Regions from separate parts of the Paenibacillus sp. EB106-05-06-XG162 genome, predicted to be linked through region 3. Evidence: predicted binding sites of a transcription regulator. Region 3 holds the regulator's gene; each other region holds the start of a gene.

Region 1 (7,928 bases), on a different contig from region 3:
CGCAAGGCGCTTCTTGTTCATTAATTCAGATTTGCCCGATAACATCTTCTTCCAGAATGGCGAATGCCAGATGATCTTCCCATCTTCCATTGATGTTTACATTTTTTCTGGCTAATCCTTCTTGGGTGAAACCAGCTTTTTGCATCACTTTGATAGACCCGGTATTATGCGGCATAACCCCGGCTTCGATCCGGTGAAGCTTCAGTTCCGTAAAAGCGTAGTTCACCACCAGCTTGACCGCCTCCGTCATGTATCCTTTTCCATTCTGCTCTTGATCCAACGTGTAGCCAATTCCACAGCTTTCTAGATTTTCACGAACGACCTTATATAACATCACTTCACCGATCAATTCGCCTGTATTTCGTGAATGGATTAGAAAAAGATATCGTGTGCCGTTCTTTTGAGATTCCAGCGTGTTAAGAATTCGATCGACTTGTCCTTGATACGTATAGAAATGCTCGTCTCGTTTACCCGAGAATACTTGGAAAAAATCTTTATTCTTCACTTGAAGAGCAAGAAGTGCCTGCGCATCAGACACCTCAACAAGCTTTATATCGATGTTCATTCCTTGGATCAGCATTGGATCGCTCCTTTTTTAAGTTTGGTCGTGTAATAAAACCCCTGTAACACAATATTCAGATATATTCAGGGATACATTGATGTCGAACTGGAGATCGATGGTCTCGGCATGGCATACGATGGTATAAGTGACCACGTAGGGCGTTTCAATATAGAACACTGTGAGCTGTAAGGTGTCGTGACTCTGCCATGATGCATAGGAGACAACCTCCTGTGAACATATCGATAAGTCTTTGTTGAAGACGCTTGTTGCGTGAAGGGAGCTAGTGAAGTCGAAAGGCAGTAATTGATCTCTCGAATCCCCGTAGATAAAATGCACCATTAGCGTTGTATACTGTTGCGTGAATGCCACGGTTCGAAGGCCGGAGGGGTTTGGCTGCAGAGCATACCTATGCTGATGGATATCAGGCATCTTCGAAGGGATGAACTGTGACGGAATCGCCAAGTTATTCATTCTAGACAGCTGAGATTGTAATGCACTTCGGTTCTCGGGAACAAGCCGTTCTTGTCTAAGCGATCGAAAATATGCTCATAAATTAAATCGAGTAGGGTCTGCAATTGATTCATACTCTGGAAGCTTGATGTTGCTGCAATCACAAGCTTCTGTTCAGGCGCAACAAAACAAAGCTGTCCAAAGCCACCATCCCCCCGATAACACCCACGTCGACACAGATGGATCTGGTAGCCGTAGCCTTGTGCGGAATCGATACGCGTCGCGCCTAAGCGGTTATCGCTTTGTTCGGACGTCGCAAGCCGAATGTACTGCTCGGAGAGTATTCTCTTCCCTGCGTAAACGCCTTGATCTAAGAGCATGAGGCCAATCTTCGCGATGCTCTCCGTCGATAGACTTAACCCCATTCCGCCAGCGGTCATCCCTTTCGGACAGGTTTCCCATGTGGGTCGTGGTATTCCTAATGGATCAAACAGTGTCGGCATAAGAAAATCTATTACATTTTGCCCCGTGACTGTCTCCAAAATGGCGGCCAACATATACGTAGAATGCGTGCTATAACGGTAATGCGTTCCAGGCTCATGTTCGATCTCTAAGGATAAAAAGGCGCTCACCCAGTCCTCTTCTGGCGCAACAGCAGCATAAATATCCTCATCGTGTCCCACGTTCATGGACAGTAGATGGTGTATCATCATCTTCGATAAATTCGGTGAAATAGGATCAGGAAGTCGCTCTGGAAAGAAAGATATGACCTTATCTTCCAAACTTAATAGACTGTGATCCCAAGCGATCCCCACAGCAAGGGAAGTGATGCTCTTACTCAGTGAAAATAACAACTGCGGACAATCTAGCCGATAAGGGTAGCGCGCGAATTTCGAGGTAACGTTGCCGTCTTGTATCAAAATAAATGTATTTACGGCTAAACTTTGTTTTTCGATTGCAGCGTAAAAATGGGTTAGAGCTTGTGAAGAAAGTCCGTGATTCTCCGGGTAATCGTTTGGTAGGTCCAATCCTTTCACCTCCCTTTACCTATTGATTTCGATATTCTACCTGATACGACCTTCCAAGTGTCTAAAACAAATATAATTAAACTCTGCCTATGTATATCACATTGGTGTGATACCATGATCTTGACGAGAGTGAAGGGAGGAATATCCGTGCAAAAACCTCGATTTGTGAAGGATTATAAACATGACGAAGTGCTTAGGAAGAGTTTCTCAGAGCTTGCTCATCGTACGTTTGAGATAAGCTTTGAAGAATGGCACCAGAAGGGCTTTTGGAATGAACGATACATTCCGTATTCATTTGCGCAAGGGGACCAAGTGGTTGCAAATGTCTCGGTGAACCTACTTGATTTAGTGATAGATGGTGACAAGAAAAGCGCGATCCAAATCGGAACCGTTATGACACATCCGGACTTCCGAGAACAAGGGTTGTCCACAAGCTTAATGAACAATGTGATAGAAGATTATGAGAACCAATATGATGTCATGTATCTTTTTGCGAATGATTCGGTTCTTGATTTCTACCCGAAGTTTGGGTTTGAAGCTGTAGAAGAACATCTGTTTACGATGGACTTTACCCCGAGGGAACTTGAGCCTACCGGAATTCGAAAACTGAATGTAAGCCAAGCGGAGGACCTGCATTTGATCTATCAATTCGTATCAGAGAGATTACCGGTTTCAAAGTGTTTAGGAACAGACCACACGCAAGGGATTTTCATGTTTTATGGTTTGAACGTTTTTCGTGAGGATATGTATTACCTGGAAGAAGAGCATGTCATTGTGGTGTATAAGAAAGAGAATCATCATATGGATGTTTTCGATATGGTCCACACACAGGAGATTCATACGCAAGATATACTTACGAAGATCGCAGGGCGTGATACGAGGAAAATAACATTTCATTACACGCCTGATGATCCTGATCTCGTATTGAATAAGGCTAGCTATTCGGGAGGTCTATTTGTAAGAACGAATGGTGACCATCATTATCCGGTACATGTTAAACATCCGATGACATCGACAGCTTAATACGTTAGGTAGAGAGGGGGGTGGTGCCCCTCTTTGTTGTATCCGCGTGTTATTTATTGTCTAAGAGGATAAATGAGCTCAATGTGCTGTTCGGAGACGAGGCCTTCATATAACGCATGATTATGATCTGCACCTAAAATGCATAAAATTCGTTTCCCAGCGTGCAGCTTGGTCGCGTTCTTGATTCGCTGAATCATGATGAGGTGTCGACACACCCACCGGAAGAGATGCGCTTGTGGATTGATCTGTTCTAACCATTCGTATTTTTGCTTCGTAATCGTGTCATAAGCTGCACCATTTAACGGAATCACACTTGTATCCCATGTTGACAGTTGTCTTTGGAACCATTGTTCCAGCTCAGCATTCAATGCTTGTCTTTGAATTTCATCGAAGGGTTGAAACGGGTCGAAATCCATCCATACATCAAGCTCGACCCAATCAATGGGGACAAAATCGAATGATTTCTCTTCACAGAGAGGAAAGATTAAATCCCAATATTCACTGGCAGGCTCTCCCCAATACCCTTGATGCGTAGGATCTTGTAGATATTTCTCCCAACTCGCAGGAAGTACCTCCCCACAAATCACATCCGGATTAAACTCCATTATTAACTCCTGAATGAAGTCTAAAGATAAATTGTATTTCTCTCGAAGTACAGGATCATGAGTCACACCGAGGATGCCTAACGTTGTCATATGCGTTCCTCCCACATTTAAAAGTAATTTAATACATATTAAATTAGATGTTTGTTAAATTACATACTATGGGAATAGGGATGAATTGTCAATCAAAACAATTCGGGATTTTCCCAGCTTTTTAGGGATGATTATAGGTCTGTTAGGTACAATTATTAAATAAAATGATGGGGTATCCAAAAGGAGGAAGGAGAGAAATGCGTTGTTAGAGATTAGGAATAAGAATCTGTTCATCATTTTGATGGGTATCATCATGCTTGCGACCATATGGCTACTCGGCAAACCGTCCGTTGCAGAAGCCAAAGGTGATCGGATCGAAGTGTATGTAGATCAGCAGCCGGTTACGTTTACTGTTCAGCCGCTCATGCGGAATGGCACGACCTTGGTACAGCTTCGTCCGCTGTTCGAGTCGCTAGGGATTGAGATAACGTGGGATGCCAAGACGGAGACGGTTAGCGGACAAAAAGAGAGTAAGACATTCGCGCTGAAACTTAACAGCCATATGGCTCTGATTGATGGGAAATCGGTTGCGTTAACAACATCGGGAACGACGGTGAATGGTCATACGTTAGTACCGCTGCGTTTTGTTGGGGAAGCGACGGGTGCGGTAGTAGGTTGGAACAGTGATCAGCAATTGATAAGTATTTATAGTGAGGCGTTTATTCAGCAATCCGGGCTAACGAAGGCTGCTGCTCAAGAAGAAGTCAATAAAGGGGTTCCGACCGGCGGGCAAGGCGTGCCTCGGAATTTCTATGCCCATTGGGAAATGGATGTCGGTGGACTTCGCGGGTGTCCTAATCTGTGCTGGGACTATTACTACTTCGTCAACGATACACAGGTGGCTACGGCATTCCCGGATGGCGGTATCGATGCACTCGACTGCAACCGTGATGCGTGTCTGTCTTATGAAATCAAAGGCAATACGATCACGCTGAACAATGGAAAATCGTATTCGTATAAAGTCATTTCGTATAAAGAGCTGGAGATTGATGGCGATAAGTATACCAAATATTCACCAGTCAGCGGGCTGAAGCTGCAAGGCAAATACGAATCTTTCAGCTATTCGTCGAGTACGCCCGGCAGTGGATTGGCATTCAATAAAGACGGGACCTTCGTGGACAGCAGCTTCATCGGCTTTACGTCTGACGGCTCAGATAGCGGCGATAAATCCGGCGTTTCCACCAGCGTTGGTTCAGAATCCAATTCCTCGGGAACCTATACGATTACGGACTATACGCTCTTGCTCAAATATAAGGATGGTACAACGAAAAAGCTCTTCTTCTTCTTGCCCGAGCAACCGAGCGTTAACATGCTGCGAATTGGCGGGCGTGACTTTCTGCTGAAGGACGAGAAGGGCAGCACCCTGAATCCGCAAGAACAACAGCCTTATTCCGATCTGCTAACGACGCAGAACATTGCCGAGAAGCAGGTGCTCTTCACCTTCGAGCCGAAGCGAAGCAATCAAGTGAGTAACATCAAGATTACGCTCGGAGGATATCAATGGGCTAAGCTAAAGATCGATGCAGCTCACAGCGACTCCTTCAAAGGGTTCGGTGATCAAGGAATTGTCGCTCTAACCGCGAAATACCGGATTCAGAATGCCTCGCCCGAGACCATCCGGCTCAGTGATTTATCCTTGATGCTCGCGCTGCCGCAATCCTCAGCTACAGTGAAGGCGACGCAAGCGTTAGCGCCCAAGACCAAGGAGGAACTAGAATCGGGAGAAAGTATAGAGACGATGGCGGTGTTGCTGGTACCTGCAAATCATTTTGACAAGAACAAGGATTTCGAACTGAGATTTGGTCCGTTGTTGGATGCGGAAGGGAAAGATTTATTTCAAGCGGATCGGATTACATTTAACATTTGGAAGAACTTATAGGGGCAACGTTAGAAGACACGGAAACAACCGCCGTGTCTTCTCTATGGTTAGATCGAACGGGCAAGAAGCCAGGATCGTCTATGCGGAAGGTTGGGTGGCTGCGACTGTGGCACGAAGCCCCGCCCCCGCGTATCCCTCAGCCCAGCTACCTCCGGAACTTTTATTATACCAAGCAATCTGATCCTGCTCTCCATATTGATAGGCCTTCGTTCCGGCTTTCTATGCATGTTGCCACTCTGCTTCGGTCGGAAGGCGATAGCCGTCTGACGGTGATTTAGATGTGATCTATTTGATTGACGTCCATCCGTGGTCGTTGTTACCCTTGTTAAAGGTAAAAAAAGTGAAATCATTCACATTGTTATCTTTATTGGTTTGAACGAATTGAAATGGCAGAGGAGTTATTCATGATGAAAAGAATCGTAACACTAAGCACACGAACACTGATGGATACCGCAAAACACGGCGGATGCGGCGCATGCCAGACATCTTGCCAGTCTGCTTGCAAAACTTCTTGTGGAGTAGCAAACCAGCGTTGTGAAAACGCAATGAACAAATAGGATTTGGAGTTCACCGCCCACTGCGCTGTAGATGGGCGGCTATTTTTTAACCCGTGTCAACATGTAGGCAAAGGAGCATGATTAGCAGTATGATTCATCAATATCAACTGAACGGATATAACATCGTCCTCGATACTTATAGCGGGTCGGTGCATGTCGTCGACGACTTGGCGTATGACATCATCGCGCTGTATGAGCAAGCGTCCCCAGACGAGATCATGTCCTTCATGCAGGAGAAATACGAATATGATCCGGCCATTTCCGAAGGGATCATTCGAGGAACCATCGCGGAGGTGGAGGAGCTGAGAAGCCAGGGGCTGCTGTTCACCAAGGATCCGTATGAAAATCTCTCGATCGATCTGAAAAATCGACAGACCTATGTGAAGGCGCTCTGCCTGAATGTCGCGCATACCTGCAATCTATCCTGCGACTATTGCTTCGCCAGCCAAGGGAAGTACAATGGCGATCGGGCAATAATGAGCTATGAGGTTGGACAAAGAGCCATCGATTACTTACTGGAACATACGGGACATCACCGAAACCTAGACATTGACTTCTTCGGCGGAGAGCCGCTGATGGCTTGGACCGTGGTCAAGCAGATTGTGATGTATGCGAGAAGCAAAGAGAAAGAATACAAAAAAAAATTCCGCTTCACCTTCACGACGAATGGCATGCTGTTGAACGATGAGGTCACCGAGTTCTTAAATCAGGAAATGTACAATGTCGTATTAAGTTTAGATGGCAGAAAAGAGGTTCATGACCGACATCGCACAACCGTGACTGGAAAAGGTAGCTATGATCATATCGTACCGAAGCTCCAAGAATTCATCCGACAGCGTGGAGACCAAGAATACTATGTGCGGGGAACCTATACGCGCAACAATATCGATTTCACGAATGACATCTTCCATATCGCAGACCTTGGTTTTGATAAAATTTCGATGGAACCGGTCATCTGTGACCCACGGGAACCCTATGCACTGACCAAGGAGGATCTTCCGGAGATTTACAATCAATACGAAATTCTCGCCAAGGAAATGATTGAGCGCGGTGAACAAGGCAGAGGGTTTACCTTCTATCATTACATGCTCGATCTCTCGGAAGGTCCTTGCATACAGAAGCGAATCACTGGCTGCGGATCAGGTACTGAATATCTCGCGGTCACGCCATGGGGCGAACTGTTCCCTTGTCACCAGTTCGTAGGAGATGAAGCGTATAGCATGGGGAACATTTGGGATGGCATAACGCGACCGGTGCTGCAATGCCAATTTAAAGAGAACAACTGCTACTCGAAGCGGGAATGCAAGGATTGCTGGGCTAAACTCTACTGCAGCGGCGGCTGCCCTGCCAATGCATTGCACGCGATGGGTACCATGAACGGCATCTATGACTTCAGCTGCGACATCTTCCGCAAGCGAATCGAATGCTCCATGATGGCGAAGGTTGCTGAGTCGATGCGAGCGATGGAGAATCACGGTTAGATCCATGCAAGAGGGGCTCTACAGTCAAAAAATGACGGAGGAGCCCCTTTTCTTGTGAAAAAATTTAATAGAATGATAGCATTATGCAGGGCCTACGACGGTTAACATCATGATGGAGGTCTGGAATCGACCGCTCTCGGGTACGATGCACATCACTTGTTGGTCTTCTGAGAGATGGCCTTCGTTGAGCAGCTCTTCCAGCATGATATAGATCGAAGCTGCAGCCGTATTCCCCTTCGTATATAAATTCGTG
Region 2 (7,928 bases), 180 kb from region 3:
TTAACGTGAAAAGGGTGGCGCATCGTACCGTGAATATGCAATGGTTCAAAGTACCGGATAAAATTTATTTTGAAAAAGGAAGTACACAATACCTTGAGAAAATGCCGGATATTAGCCGCGTCTTAATCGTAACGGATCCAATGATGGTGAAGCTTGGCTATGTTGATAAAGTAGAACATTATTTGCGTAAACGCCAAACTCCAGTTGCGATTGAGATCTTCTCGGATGTTGAGCCGGATCCATCGACAGAAACGGTTGAACGCGGAACAGCGCTCATGAACAGTTTCCAACCAGATTGCATTATCGCACTTGGTGGTGGATCGCCGATGGATGCTGCGAAAGGCATGTGGCTATTCTATGAATACCCTGATACCGACTTCGACGATTTGAAACAGAAGTTCATGGATATCCGCAAACGGATCTACAAATACCCACGTCTCGGACAAAAAGCGAAATTCGTTGCGATTCCGACGACTTCCGGTACAGGTTCAGAAGTAACATCGTTCGCGGTTATTACGGATAAAGAAAAAGGCAATACGAAGTATCCTTTGGCAGACTACGAGTTAACACCAGACGTAGCGATTGTCGATCCTGAGTTCGTATACTCATTGCCTAAAGTAGCTGTTGCTGATACAGGCATGGACGTATTGACACACGCGATTGAAGCTTACGTATCCGTAATGGCGAGTGATTTTACCGATGGTCTTGCGATCAAAGCGATCCAGCTGGTATTCCAATACTTGGAGAAATCCGCCAACGAAGCTTGCCCAACTGCGCGTGAGAAAATGCATAATGCTTCGACGATTGCAGGGATGGCCTTCGCGAATGCATTCTTAGGCATTAACCACAGCTTGGCGCATAAATGGGGCGGTCAATACCATACAGCACATGGACGTACAAATGCGATCTTGATGCCGCATGTCATCCGTTATAATGCGAAGAAACCGACGAAGTTCTCGTCGTTCCCGAAATATAACCATTTCGTAGCGGATGAGCGCTACGCAGAAATCGCGCGTATTCTAGGATTGCCAGCGAAGACGACGGAAGAAGGCGTCAATAGCTTGGTCAAAGCAATCCGTGATCTGAACAGAAAATTAGGCATTCCTGAATCGTTCCAAGCGATTGGTTTCGATGCGAAGGATTTTGAATCGCGTGTTGATTATTTGGCAGATCGTGCATTCGAAGATCAATGTACAACAGCCAATCCGAAATTGCCGCTTGTAACCGAGCTAGCAGATGTCTATCGCAATGCCTTCTACGGTAAATTTGAATAAAGTTTTACGATTTCATAAATGTAGAAATTGGATGCGTAGAGGTGTGATGGATGTCACACCTCTATTGCGATAAATGAGCTAGAATAAGGATGTAACGACATAGTGAAAAAAGTTACAAAGTATGGTCAGCTGCTGATGAGCGGCGAAAATAGAAATAACGGAGGGATTTCGATGTCGGTGATCGAAAGAGAAGTTATGGACAAACAACAAAACGGATGGCGTGGATTTAAAGACGGTAAATGGAACAGAGAGGTAAACGTAAATAATTTTATCGGTCTGAACATTACGCCTTACCTTGGTGACGAAGCTTTCTTGGCAGGCCCTACAGAGAATACAACGGCCCTTTGGAAGATCGTATCCGAACTTACGAAAAAAGAAATTGCTAATGGCGGCGTGCTTGATGTAGATGTGAATCATCCTTCAACGATCGTATCCCATGGCCCTGGTTATTTAGATAAAGATAAAGAGCAAATCGTCGGACTTCAAACGGATGAGCCTTTCAAACGTTCGATCCAACCATTTGGCGGCATTAAAATGATGATTGATGCTTGTAAAGCATACGGCTTCGAATTGCCGCAAGAGATCATCCACATGTTCACAGATATTCGTAAAACACATAACCAAGGTGTATTCGATGCCTATACATCCGAGATGAGAGCTGCGCGTAAAGCGGGTATCATTACAGGCCTACCTGATGCTTACGGCCGTGGACGGATTATCGGTGACTATCGCCGAATTGCATTGTATGGTGTGGATTTCTTGATCAAGCAAAAACAACAAGACCTAAAGAACTTGGAACTTGATTCCATGACTTCGGATGTTATCCGTGACCGTGAAGAAATTTCTGAACAAATTCGCGCATTAGGCGAGCTGAAGAGAATGGGTGAAATGCACGGATTTGATATCTCGAAGCCAGCAATGAACGCGAAAGAGGCTTTCCAATGGTTATACTTTGGATACCTCGCAGCGATTAAAGAACAAAATGGTGCAGCGATGTCCTTAGGACGTTGTTCATCTTTCCTAGATATATATGTCGAGCGCGACCTTCAAGAAGGTACATTGACCGAAGAACAAGCACAAGAATTGGTCGACCATTTCGTTATGAAATTGCGTATCGTTAAATTCTTACGTACACCAGATTACAACGAATTGTTCAGTGGTGACCCAACATGGGTAACTGAATCCATCGGTGGTATGGGTGTGAATGGCGAGACACGTGTTACTCGTAACAGCTTCCGATTCTTGCACACATTGTACAACCTAGGTCCTGCTCCAGAGCCAAACTTAACGGTATTATGGTCGACGAAATTGCCAGAAGGTTTCAAAAAATATTGTGCAAAAGCTTCGATCGAAACGAGCTCCATCCAGTACGAGAATGATGATTTGATGCGTCCATACTTCGGTGACGACTACGGCATCGCATGCTGCGTATCTGCAATGCGTATTGGTAAACAAATGCAGTTCTTCGGCGCACGTGCGAATCTTGCCAAAGCATTACTCTATGCGATCAATGGTGGCGTAGACGAGAAATCTGGTGCTCAAGTTTCCCCAGAATTCCCGCGTATCACATCTGAAGTATTAGACTACAAGGAAGTCATGAAACGTTATCACAATGTGATGGAATGGCTTGCGAAGTTGTATGTCAACACACTCAACGTCATTCACTTCATGCATGATAAATACTCATACGAGCGTATTGAGATGGCGCTTCATGATAAAGAAATTCTTCGCACGATGGCTTGCGGTATCGCAGGATTGTCGGTTGTTGCCGATTCCCTAAGTGCGATTAAATACGCGAAAGTTCGCCCAATCCGTAACGAGAACGGGATTGCCGTTGACTTCGAAGTGGAAGGCGAATTCCCGAACTATGGTAACAATGATGATCGCGTTGACTCCATTGCGATCGAGCTTGTTGAGACATTCATGGGTATGATTCGTAAACACAAAACATACCGTGACTCCTTGCCAACACAATCCGTACTGACGATCACTTCGAACGTTGTATACGGTAAGAAAACAGGTACGACACCGGATGGTCGTAAAGCGGGCGAGCCATTTGCACCGGGTGCGAACCCAATGCATGGACGCGATAAGAAAGGTGCTCTTGCTTCCTTGAGTTCTGTAGCGAAATTACCGTATGAGCACAGCCTAGATGGGATTTCCAATACGTTCTCGATCGTGCCTAAAGCACTTGGTAAGGACGAAGAGTCGCGTAAAACCAACCTGACATCCATGATGGATGGCTACTTCGGCAGTGGAGCGCATCACTTGAACGTGAACGTATTCGCACGTGAGCAATTGCTTGATGCGATGGAACATCCAGAGAACTATCCGCAGCTTACGATTCGTGTATCTGGATACGCGGTTAACTTCATTAAGTTGACGAAAGAACAACAAATGGACGTTATTAACCGTACGTTCCATGGATCCATGTAATATCAATAGCAGACTGTTATAGCTATACAGTGCATTGCAGAGAGGATGCGTGAAGCGAGTGGAGGGACGTATTCATTCACTAGAAACTTTTGGCACCGTTGATGGACCAGGTATTCGTTTCGTGTTATTCATGCAGGGCTGTGCGATGAAATGTCAGTATTGCCATAATCCCGATACATGGGATACATCCGAAGGCAAGCATGTTACGATTGATGATATCATCAAAGAAATTGAGCCATATATCCCGTACTACAAAAACTCTGGGGGCGGACTAACCGTCTCCGGAGGAGAACCAACATTGCAAGCGGACTTCGTTGCGGCCTTGTTCCGAGAAGTGAAGAAACGGTGGGATCTGCATACGACATTGGACTCGAATGGATTCAACGATCCCGAATCGGAACGTATGGAGCATTTAATGGAAGTGACGGATTTGGTGCTACTCGACATCAAGCACATTGACCCAGAGAAGCATATGAAGCTGACTTCGCAATCCGTTGAGCATACGCTTAAGACGGCACGTTGGTTATCTGATCATGGGAAGAAAGTCTGGATCCGACATGTGTTCGTACCAGGCATCCATGATGATGAGAATGACTTGTTGAACCTGGGTCGATTCATCGGCACGCTTAAGAATGTCGAGAAATTCGAGATTCTGCCATACCATCAGATGGGGATTTATAAGTGGGAACAGCTTGGACGGGAATACCCGCTACAAGGTGTACCCTCTCCGACAGAAGATGAAGTCCAGCGGGCGTACCGTTTGATCGAGCAAGGAATACAAGAAGGTAAAACGGTCCAAATATAAAGTTTTGAATAAAGAACTGTTGATTTCTAATCCTAGAAATTGACAGTTCTTTTTGTTGTCATTTTATCTAATGGATTTTGGATTGTAGATGATTTTATCCCTCGATCATCGAAATGACGTCCTTACATAATAAGCAGTAAGACCTATAATAAAGGTGTAGCAAACAAATAAAAGTTTTTGGGAGGGTCTTCTAAATGAAGAAAAGTCTATTGATGTTATTGACATTCGTGTTCGTTGCTTCGATCGCGCTAGCAGGCTGTGGATCCAAAACAGCAGAAGAAAAACCTGCGACAACGGATAACAACACAACAACGACTGAACCAGCTAAAGAGCCAGAACAAGCGAAGCCGTTCGAAATGACAATTCGTCATACACAAGTCGGTGAGCAAAAGAAAACTCGCTTTAAAATGCTTCAAGAAGTTGTAGAGAAGACACAAGGCGAAGTGCAAGGCCTTACTTTCAAATTAGATGGCGTTGACTCCGACGTTAACCGTAAAGAAAAACTTAGAGGCGAAATGGCATCCGGCAGCGTACCTGATATCTTCGATGCATTCGGTAGCCCAGATGCAAAAACATATGCTAAAGCAGGAAAAATGCTTGATATCACGCCAATCCTTGAAGAGCTTGGCATTAAAGATAAATTCACGAACTTAGGCCCTTGGACAGTTGATGGCAAAGTATACGGTTTGCCAATCGGTGCATCCGCTGAGGCAGTATTCTATAACAAAGAATACTTCGAGCAAAAAGGCTTGAAAATACCTGGAACATTCGATGAATTCCAAACCTTGCTTGAGACAATCAAAAAGGATGGAAAAATTCCTCTAGCAGCTGGGTCCAAAGCATCTTGGGTACCGCTGATGATCACGAACAACCTATGGTCACGTACAGCTGGTTCGGATGTAACAGAGAAATTTAACACAGGCGATGCAAAATGGACAGATGCTGACGTTGTTGCAGCGTTCAAAACACATAAAGATTGGGTAGACAAAGGCTATTTCAAAAAAGGCGAGCTCGGACTTGAGTACGCTGATATGCGCACACAATTCTTCAATGGTGATGCTGTCATGATGTTCGACGGGACTTGGGCGTCTGTCTTGTTCAAGGAAGGTCAAGACGGTGGGAAGTTGGTCGGTAAAGTAGGATTCTTCAATTTTCCTCCTTTCACGAACGGTAAAGGGGACCAAACTTCCTTAATGCAAGACGTGAACAACGGTTATGGCTTCTCCGCTGAAGTTGCGAAAGACCCGCAAAAATTAGCAGCTGTAAAAGCATTCATCAAAAACTTGTACAACGAAGATATGCAAATCCGCGGCTTGGTTGAAGACGGCGTATTGCCTTCGATGAAAGTAGATCAAGCAAAAGTTGATGCATCGGTTAAAGATCCATTAATGAAAGAAATCGCTGGTGTATTGACACATGTAAATATTTCTTACGCAGCATTTGATTCGATCGTACCAGCAGACGTGAATACTGAAATTGGCGTTCAGATCCAAAAATTGATTGGAAACCAAACAACACCTGAGAAAGCAGCAGAAGCCATTCAAAAAGTTCAAGAAGAAGCAAACGCTTCGGCTGAATAATTCTAGAATGTGATAATGAAAGGGGCGCCACCCGCTACTTTAAATCAGGTGGCGCCCTTTAATCATTACACAAGAAACACAATCTTTTGGAGGATGGAGCGGATACTGTTATGAACAAAGCGATGAGAAACCCTTATATATACGCGCTCTTTGTTATTCCGGCCCTAGTGTTATTTGTAATGTTTTTTATCTACCCGCTAATTAATGCTGTATATTACAGTCTGACGAATTGGAACGGTGTTTCAGATAATTTAAAATTCTGGGGAATCAAGAACTATACGAAAGCATTAACCGATGAGACGTTCTGGAACGCAGTGAAGAATAACGGATATTTTATTCTTTTCTCTTGCTTCATTCAGGTTCCCATTATCGTCATTAGTTCCTTGATGATTGCGAATGTTAAGCGATTTAAATCTTTGTACAAGACGGCTGTGTTCATGCCAACGGTCATGTCTACGGCGGTTATCGGTATTCTATGGGGATTTATTTACAACTATGATGTTGGCTTATTCAATAAAATTCTTGGATTCTTCGGTGTTGAAGCCGTTGACTGGCTAGGCGATCCGAAATTTGCCATGCTCTCGATTCTAATTACGAACGGTTGGCAGTGGACAGGTTTCTACATTATTATGGTGCTCGCTGCCATTCTCTCGATTCCTAAAGATCTAGATGAAGCGGCAGAAATTGATGGAGCGACAGGGTACCAACGTGCGATGAAAATAACAATGCCGCTGATCATGCCGGTCGTATCGGTTGTTATTATGCTCTCGATCGCGGGTGCGATGAAGGCAGCGGATATTATTATTGTCATGACAAAAGGCGGTCCAGCAGGATCGACGGACGTTATGGCGACATATATGATCAAATATGCAATCACGAACTTTAAATATGGATACGGTAATGCGATTTCGGTCATCATTTTCGTATTTACAATGATTCTGACGGTCTTGTATCAAGTCTTGATTGCGAGACGGAGCGAAAGGATTGAATACTAATGATGAGAGCATTGAAGAAGAGTATTAACCACATCGTCCTAATGGGCTACTTGCTCATCATTTTGTTCCCGTTTCTTTTCGTCGTCTTCTCATCCTTTAAGCTGAATAACTCAGAGATCGCGTTAAGTCCATTCGGTCTGCCTGAACATTTCGTTTGGGATAACTATGTAACGGCATGGGTGAATGCGAAGATCAACGTTTATTTCTTAAATAGTTTGTACATTGCCGTGCTATCATCCTGCGTAACGATCCTCATTGGTGCGATGATGTCCTTTGCGGTTACACGGATGCGTTTCGGTAAAATTAGCTTGCTACTATTCCAGTTGATCCTACTTGGTATGCTAATTCCGAACACATCACTTATGCTGCCGATCTACTTATTGATGCAAAAAATGAACGTTCTGAATACGCATTTGGCACTCATTATTCCTTATGTTGCGAATGCGATTCCATTCACGGTCATCATTATGGCGCAGTTCATGAAGTCCATCCCTTCTGAGATTGAAGAAGCGGCTGTCGTAGACGGGTTGAGCGTTGGCGGTATCTTTGCTAAAATGGTGTTGCCACTCACGATTCCCGCGATTGTAACGGTATTTATCGTGAACTTCCTAGGGAACTGGAACGAGTTCTTACTATCGAACTATTTCATCTCGAATGATGAGCTTAGAACGCTTCCGACCGGTATGGTTCAATTCCGAGATGCGTATCAATCGAACTATGCTCAGATGTCGGCGGGTATCGTCTATAGTGTCGTGCCGGTTATGGTCATCTATGCTGTACTACAAAAGAAGATTATCGAAGGGGTTACGGCTGGTAGTGTGAAGGGGTAACCGGAGGA
Region 3 (7,928 bases):
GGCCATTGACATATAAATCCCCAAACCCATTGACAAGATAAAGTACAGCACACCAATCTTCAGAAATCGAATACCCATGGATTGAACCAACCCCTTCCGATCAATATGACCCTACTCGGTCGGGATTAGTATATCGACGAGATCCTTATTTTAGAATACTTTTTTTCCGAAGGTTATCTTATCGATTAGGCAAGGTATACGTTGTCAAATACCCTGCATCCGAGAAACGGTAAAAGTCATAGTAGTAGTGTACGTTTTCGTTCGGTTTGGAGGCTTTATAGAACACCTGCCATACATACTGCTGTTCCCAAATGCCAGGTACGATTGTAATGATATCTGCGCCAGGCGATCGACTTAATACTTTCGCTTGTATCGCTTCCTTCGTCGAACCTTGCTTCAGTTGCTCCGTGTGTACGGAAGTTCCCTCTTGATTGACCCACACCACTAAATTCTGATCCTGCTCATCCAGTCCATTGACGATATAATATACATCTTCCCATACAGACTTCTGTATCCCTGTTACCTTCTTCAAGGATGATTGCTCTAAAGCAGCTTTCGTTGCCCGATCTTCTGCAAGCCATTCACCGCTCTGTACATTCCGATAATATAAATGCAGTCCGAGCAAAATCAGTATAATGACAGATATGATAATAACGATCCATCTTCTTTGCATCTGTAACTCCCTTAACGCGCTAACAATCCGTCGAAGCAAGCTTGTGCTTCACGCATAATTTTCTCTTCGTCGAGGGTTAGACATTCACGGTTCTTGACGACCTGTTTGCCATCTACCCATACATGCCAAACATCTTGTGCTGCACCCGAGTAAATCACATGGGAAATCAGATCTGTATGCGGCTTATAGTGCGGCTGATCAATGTTAACAGCGATGAAATCGGCTTTCATCCCTGCACGAAGCAATCCCGTCACATTCTCCAGCCCAATCGATTTCGCTCCATATTCCGTGCCTAAACGCAAGGCTTCTAAAGCAGGAACAGCTGTCGGATCACCCGATACCCCTTTATGAATTAATGCAGCAAGACGCATTTCTTCAAGCATATCGAGGTTGTTGTTGCTCGCTGCGCCATCCGTACCAAGCGATACCGTTACGCCTGCTTTTAACAGATCCGGTACTCTAGCAACACCGCTCGCAAGCTTCAAATTGCTGCCAGGGTTGTGCGATACACTTACGTTGTAACGTGCAAGCGTCTCAATCTCATCATCCGTCAAATGTACCGCGTGCGCAACAAGCGTCGGACGTGTGAATACACCTAACTTCTCGAGATGCGCCACAGGGCGAAGCCCATATTCATTCACATTCTGCTGTACTTCCGCTGCCGTCTCCGACATGTGCGTATGCATTGGCAGGTCTAGATCATGCGCTGCTTGTACGAACTTCTCAATGAACGCAGGAGGACAGGTATAAGGCGCATGTGGTGACATCATCGTCGTAATTCTGCCATCCGCCTTCCCATGCCAATCCTTCGCAAATTGAACCGCCTCCGCAAGCTTCGCCAGCTGAACATCCTCAGGACATAGACCAATCGCTCCACGCATCAGCACCGCGCGAATACCTGATTCGTCTGTCACTTTTGCCACTTGATCCATGTGATCGTACATATCGAGGAAGGTTGTCGTTCCACCTTTTAACATTTCCAGGACAGATAACGATGTACCCCAATAGACATCCTTCGAGGTGAATTTACCTTCCATCGGCCACATTTTCTCTTGGAGCCATACTTGCAGTGCAAGATCATCACCATGACCGCGCAACAGGGACATTGCTGCGTGACCATGCGTATTCATTAATCCAGGTAAGAACAATAGCCCTTTGCCATCCATAACCTCTACATCTTCAGGAATCACCAAATCCGCTGGAAGCTGCTCGCCTACATACCGAATTTGATCCCCTTCTATCACCATAACCCCGTGAATTACAGGTTTATCTGCGTTCATAACGGCGAAATAGCCGTTCTTAATGATCCATAGATTCTTCTTCATCTTCGTCCATATCCTTCCCATTGTGCAAGTAGTACGCCAAGCTCAATAAATCCGTTGTAAAATCAGCTGTGTGCACACGCACATGCTGAGGCACTTTTAAGATGACCGGTGCAAAATTCAGAATTGCTTCTACACCCGCATTCACAAAAGCGTTTGCCACATTTTGTGCTTCCATCGCAGGAACGGTAATAATACCGATACGAACATTATGCTCACGAACAGTCGCTTCTAAATCCTCCATCGGCTGAACAACAATATTATTAATCTTGCTGCCGATCTTCGGCTGATGTGCATCAAAAACAGCTACAATTTTCATATTATCCTTAAGATATGTATTGTAGTTACTTAATGCTTGGCCAAGATTACCTGCCCCGACAAGAGCGACATTAATCTGCTGATTCAGCTTCAAAATTTGGCGGATTTTCTGAATTAAATAAGCAACATCATAGCCAATCCCTTTACGCCCGAACTCGCCAAAATACGCTAAATCTTTACGGATTTGAGCTGGATTTAAATCCAGCTTCAATCCGAGATCCTGCGAGGAGACCGTAAGGACTTCACGCTGCTGCAATTCACTCAAATAGCGCAAATAAATGGGAAGACGGCGTACAACTGCTTCAGATATTTTCATTGTTTTCATGGATGACTCCCCTCTCTTCCTCGTCCGACAGCCATTCTTGCATTCGAGGCACGATTTGATCTAGCCGCATATGCTCCATCTTCGGACCTGGTAAAGAATATAAGAAATACTTGCCATAATAAGATTCAATAACACGTGTGTCATAAATAATGACGATCCCACGGTCTTGCGCGGTACGTACCAATCGCCCAAACCCTTGCTTGAAGCGAATAACCGCCTGCGGAACTGACAATTTCATGAATGGATTCTTCTTCTCCTTCTGCAGCAGCTCCGACTTTGCTTCAATGAGCGGATGATTCGGCGGCTGGAACGGAAGCCTCACAATCGCCAGACAGGTTAGCGCATCACCAGGAATATCGACGCCTTCCCAGAAGCTGCTTGTACCGAGGAGAACGGACGCCGATTGATCCTGGAACCTGCGAGTTAACTTACTCCGATTCCCGCTGTCAATCCCTTGTCCGATAACCTGAATTTGATGCGGGCTTAGAAGCTCCTTGAGTGGATCGTACACCTGCTTCATCATCCGGTACGATGTGAACAGGACGAGCATTCTGCCATGCGTAGCCACAGCTGCGTCAGCCAGAGACTTCACTAAGGTCTGCACGAAATGTGCATCCGGATTCGATCCTTTGAGCATCGGGAAATCGCGTGGGATCACCACTAGCGCCTGTTTACGATACTGGAAAGGCGATGGGAGCACCATGCTCTGAAGCCGTCCTTGATCCTGGGCTTCCTGCAATCCTAACTGCTCAATCATGTATTGGAAAGATTTATCAACCGATAAGGTTGCTGATGTGAGCACGATACTTTTCTTCGCATCGAAGAAATATTCCTTCAGCTGAGCGCTGACATCCGCTGGAACAGCGAATAATTGCAAGGATTTACTACGGAAATGACTGCTTGCTTCCATCCAGAATACGACATTCGGCTCCTTCATTTTCATAAAGTATCGGATGTCATCACGCGCACGCGCCAAATCCTTCACTGTTCCGGATAAATCCGTCACGGCCGCTTGAATCCCATATTCCTCCTGTATATCCCGCAGATCTTGCAGCAAACGCTCAGATTTACGAACGATTTCGTTCAAGAGGGCATTCAGCTGATCTTCAAGTACCGAAGCTGCATCCCAATCATTTGGCATTTTTTCTGTCTGCAGTCGATATACAAATTGGCCCTGCTCTTGATTCGCATCACTTGTCCGCTGCGGCATCATACTGAACAAAATTTCCGTTAACTTATCCCACATCTCTTTGGCATCAACAAGCTGCGAATAGGAATCTTCAATAATTTCACATGCCATTTGTGCCTTCTCATCAGGAATAACATGGAGACGATTGCGCAGCGTCGGCAATTGTCCATTCTTACTATCCTTAAGCAAGCGCAGCAAGGTATGAACAAGACTGAAATATTTCACATGCAGACCGAGATGCTTCCCGGCGACTTCCTCGAGATGATGGGCCTCATCAATGACAAGATGATCATAAACAGGTAAGAATCGATGATCCACCTTGATATCTGTAAATAATAAGGAATGGTTCGTAATAATCACATCTGCGATATTTGCTTCATGGCGAGCGCGATGGTAGAAGCATTTGCGGAACCAAGGACAAGCTCGATTCAGACAAGAATCCGTATCACTAGCAACCGTATCCCAGAAATCGGCTCCTTTATTGCCAAAATGCAGCTCTTCATTATCGCCATGCTCTGTCTCGGCAAGCCATACCAGCATCTGTGCTGCTGTAATAATATCTTCCTTTGGCGTAATGAAATCTTTTGTATTTATTTTATGTTCAAACTTCCGCAAGCACAAATAATGGCTGCGACCTTTTAATACCGATACTCTGAAATCAACCGGTAATATCGTCTTGAGGAGCGGTACGTCTCGCTGTCGAATCTGTTCTTGCAGATTAATCGTGTGTGTACTGACGACCACTTTATTGTCATTCTTGACGCTGTAATAAATCGAAGGGATCAAATACCCTAAGGATTTACCCGTTCCTGTACCCGCTTCCAACAGAAGATGATGATCATCCTCTAGCGCTGAATTCACTTCATGGAACATAATATTCTGCGCTTCACGCTGTTCGAATTGAGGAAGGAATTGTCGTAGACGATCAATCGAATCGGTACAGAACTGTTCGAAGTTCTGACCTTCTAGCGGGTTGGTAAGCAGTTCTTCTCGAGGCGGAGGAATCTCCGTCCAATCCTCAATATGGAGCGAGAACTGACGAAATGCACGACCACTATCATCGGTAATGACCGGACGCATCTCTCGGTCAGCCAGCAGTTCATGCATGAACCAGTTCAGATCGCTGTCATCTTGCGCGAACAAATCAGCTAATCGTTGAATAGCTAAGAGCGGAAGATCATCCAACTTCTCCAGACACTTCAGTAATACATGAGCAGTGGCTAAGGCATCGCTGTCCGCTTGATGAGGACGCTCGTGCGGAATATCAAACCACGATGTTACTGCGCTTAATTGATACGTCGTTAATGCAGGAAAGCAAATCCGCAAGAAATCGATCGTATCCAAGATTCGACCTGTGAATGGCAAATAACCCGTCTGATCCAGTGCCTGCTGCAGAAAGTTAAAGTCGAATGCGACATGGTGTGCCACCAGCACGACATCACCAAGGAGAGATACCATCTCCATCATCACATCATCTAGCGTTGGTGCATCAGCCACATCATCAATTGATATCCCGGTTAATTGGGTAATAAAAGGTGGTATATTCGTGCTTGGTTTCACAAGAGAAGTGAAAATTCGATCTATGGATAAATCATGATCTATAATAACAAGCCCAACCTGAATAATTTCATCGGTGGGCTGGTTTCCTGTTGTCTCAAAATCGAGAACTGCGAATTTCATCGTAATAAGGTCCCTTCGTTCCAATGATCTCTTAAGCATAACAGATCACCCGGAATTTTGGAATCAGAATGGATTACATAAAGGAAGTTAATTCGCTGCCATACTGATAAGCGCCTTCGTATTCCGTGCTTTCGCATAGCTTCAAATTGGTGAGCGGTTCTTGAAAAGTCGGATCCGCTTGATGGGCATGATGGAAATATTCTTGCGCTTTCTCGATATTCTGATTTTGCGCTTGAATACAGCCTAGAGCATTGTAAGAGATGGCCTTCAGCTTCTTGCTCTCGGTAAGGGGAATAATAAATTGAAAATGTCGATAAGCATCATTGAACTCATTCAGCTGCAGGTAAGCCATGGCCAAATAAATACGTCCAACCAATGAATCGGGATAATGCCGGATCACTTGCTCGAACGCTTCAGCGGACAAATCATACATACATAATTTGTAATATCCTTGTCCACGTTGAAAAGCTTCACTCTGGCTCTCAGGAAGTACAGTCACCGATGCATGATCAGGCTGACTTTCACGCAGCACTCCCATCTTCTCTTCGAACCGGAGCCATTCCTCGACAATCCCGTCACTCATGGATTTCAGCAAAGTTAATTTTTGCTGCAAGTCCTGCTTAGCCCCACCTTGAGCCTTTGGATAATGCACAAGAATCTCATCCAACATTTCGTTCATCGTCGCAAATAAATGTTGAAACATAAATGCACCCCACCTCTAGCGAAAGTGAAATAATGATGATGTACAACAGCTACATGTTCATTTTTCGTAAAGGCGGGGCTTTTCATACTGGAAACCAACGATTAAAGAATCGTGGCGTGAATTTCCTGATTGGTCTGGCTTACGATTTGATTATTCGCTCCAAGAATTACAACTTGTGGTTGATAATTCTTGGCTTCTTCATTCGACATCATCGCATAAGAAATAATAATGACCTGGTCGCCCGGTTGAACAAGTCTTGCGGCAGCGCCATTCAGACAAATCACGCCTGACCCCCGCTCTCCAGGGATGACATATGTCTCTAGTCGTGCGCCATTGTTATTGTTCACGATCTGTACGCGCTCATTCTCCCACAAATCTGCTGCTTCCATTAAATCGCGGTCAATCGTAATGCTTCCAACATAATTCAAGTTCGCTTCGGTTACTGTTGCCCGATGCAGCTTCGATTTCATCATATTTCTCATCATATTCCGTCAACCCCTTATAAAATTCGGTTATCGATTAAGCGTGTTGTACCAAATCGAACCGCGAGTGCGATGATCGCTTGACCTTTATGCGCTTGAAGCGATGCACTTGCATCTAACTCCGTTAATTGCGGAAAGGATAAGATTTCTACATAATCAATATCCGCCCCTGGCGATGTCTCAATATGCTGGATAATACGATCCCGTAATTGTGCTACGGTTGAGACTTCTTCGGATTGCATCCACGTATCAATCTGGAATAAGGACTGTGATAAGACGAGTGCTTCTTGACGCTGTTGTTCCGACAAATAGACATTGCGCGAGCTTAGCGCAAGTCCGTCTTCTTCGCGAATGATCGGACATGGCACGATCGTCACTGGGAAATTCAAATCAGAGACCATTTGTTGGATTACAGCCACTTGCTGTGCATCCTTCATGCCGAAGAAAGCATAATCAGGCTGAACGATATTGAACAATTTGGAGACGACCGTCGTAACGCCATCAAAATGTCCTGGGCGTCTAGCTCCGCACAGGAGCGTCGTAACTTCATCGACGTTGACTTTCGTCTTCGTTGGTGTCGGGTACATTGTATCCACCGTTGGCAAGAAGACAAGGTCCACGCCTAACCGCTTAGCGAGTGCTAAATCGCGCTCCGCATCCCTAGGATACTTATCGAGATCTTCGTTCGGACCAAATTGAATCGGATTGACGAAAATGCTCAATACTACGATATCGCACTGCTCTTTCGCTGCTTGTATTAGACTTGCATGGCCTTCATGCAAATAGCCCATCGTCGGCACAAAGCCAACTGTTGGGATACGTCCTTCATTTGAACGCTCTTGACGTAAATGAGCTAACTGATGGCGTAGCTCTGTAATTTGCTCGATTGCGATCATTGCACGGTTTCCGCCTTTCGTTCCTGCTTGCGTGCGCCATAGAGGCTCTCTACAACGGTATCTTCTGCTGTAAAGACATGTTCAGGCGCTGGGAAGCTGCCTTCTTTAACCTCTTGCACATATTGTGAAATGCCCTGCCGGATTAACGATCCAACATCGACATAGGTTTTGACGAATTTCTTATTCCGATAAGGTGATGCATAGGTGACCACATCATGGAATACGAGCACTTGCCCATCACATCCGCGCCCTGCACCAATGCCAATGGTTGGAATGTTTAGCTGCTCCGAGATGTATGTCGCCACTTCTTCCGTTACGAGCTCCAAGACGATGGCAAATG

Evidence for each region. The regulator Rex, encoded in region 3, represses fermentation and respiration genes when NADH is low (regulators of the CRP and FNR family bind a similar motif). The targets are predictions, from matches to a motif close to TTGTGAAATATTTCACAA.
Region 1: a site for Rex is predicted at 5,976-5,993, ahead of scfA (six-cysteine ranthipeptide SCIFF). Genes of this name have one in related genera too.
Region 2: a site for Rex is predicted at 1,375-1,392, ahead of pflB (formate C-acetyltransferase). Genes of this name have one in related genera too.

What each region holds. Positions count from the first base shown of each region.
Region 1 covers NZ_JBYTDT010000012.1:152,720-160,647, reverse strand. The annotation lists gene AC3WU2_RS22415 (GNAT family N-acetyltransferase) at 26-580, opposite strand; gene AC3WU2_RS22410 (serine hydrolase domain-containing protein) at 1,030-2,040, opposite strand; gene AC3WU2_RS22405 (GNAT family N-acetyltransferase) at 2,188-3,063, shown strand; gene AC3WU2_RS22400 (hypothetical protein) at 3,117-3,758, opposite strand; gene AC3WU2_RS22395 (copper amine oxidase N-terminal domain-containing protein) at 3,961-5,637, shown strand; partial or broken gene AC3WU2_RS22390 (hypothetical protein) at 5,615-5,904, opposite strand; gene scfA (six-cysteine ranthipeptide SCIFF) at 6,045-6,194, shown strand; gene scfB (thioether cross-link-forming SCIFF peptide maturase) at 6,284-7,675, shown strand; gene AC3WU2_RS22375 (beta-ketoacyl-ACP synthase III) at 7,757-7,928, opposite strand, start outside.
Region 2 covers NZ_JBYTDT010000004.1:218,865-226,792, reverse strand. The annotation lists gene adhE (bifunctional acetaldehyde-CoA/alcohol dehydrogenase) at 1-1,274, shown strand, start outside; gene pflB (formate C-acetyltransferase) at 1,446-3,710, shown strand; gene pflA (pyruvate formate-lyase-activating protein) at 3,769-4,515, shown strand; gene AC3WU2_RS12220 (extracellular solute-binding protein) at 4,710-6,095, shown strand; gene AC3WU2_RS12215 (carbohydrate ABC transporter permease) at 6,206-7,090, shown strand; gene AC3WU2_RS12210 (carbohydrate ABC transporter permease) at 7,093-7,920, shown strand.
Region 3 covers NZ_JBYTDT010000004.1:42,113-50,040, forward strand. The annotation lists gene AC3WU2_RS11255 (cytochrome-c oxidase) at 1-78, opposite strand, end outside; gene AC3WU2_RS11260 (cell wall elongation regulator TseB-like domain-containing protein) at 179-673, opposite strand; gene AC3WU2_RS11265 (amidohydrolase) at 685-1,998, opposite strand; gene AC3WU2_RS11270 (redox-sensing transcriptional repressor Rex) at 1,973-2,638, opposite strand; gene dinG (ATP-dependent DNA helicase DinG) at 2,616-5,507, opposite strand; gene AC3WU2_RS11280 (tetratricopeptide repeat protein) at 5,581-6,210, opposite strand; gene panD (aspartate 1-decarboxylase) at 6,312-6,695, opposite strand; gene panC (pantoate--beta-alanine ligase) at 6,710-7,588, opposite strand; gene panB (3-methyl-2-oxobutanoate hydroxymethyltransferase) at 7,585-7,928, opposite strand, start outside.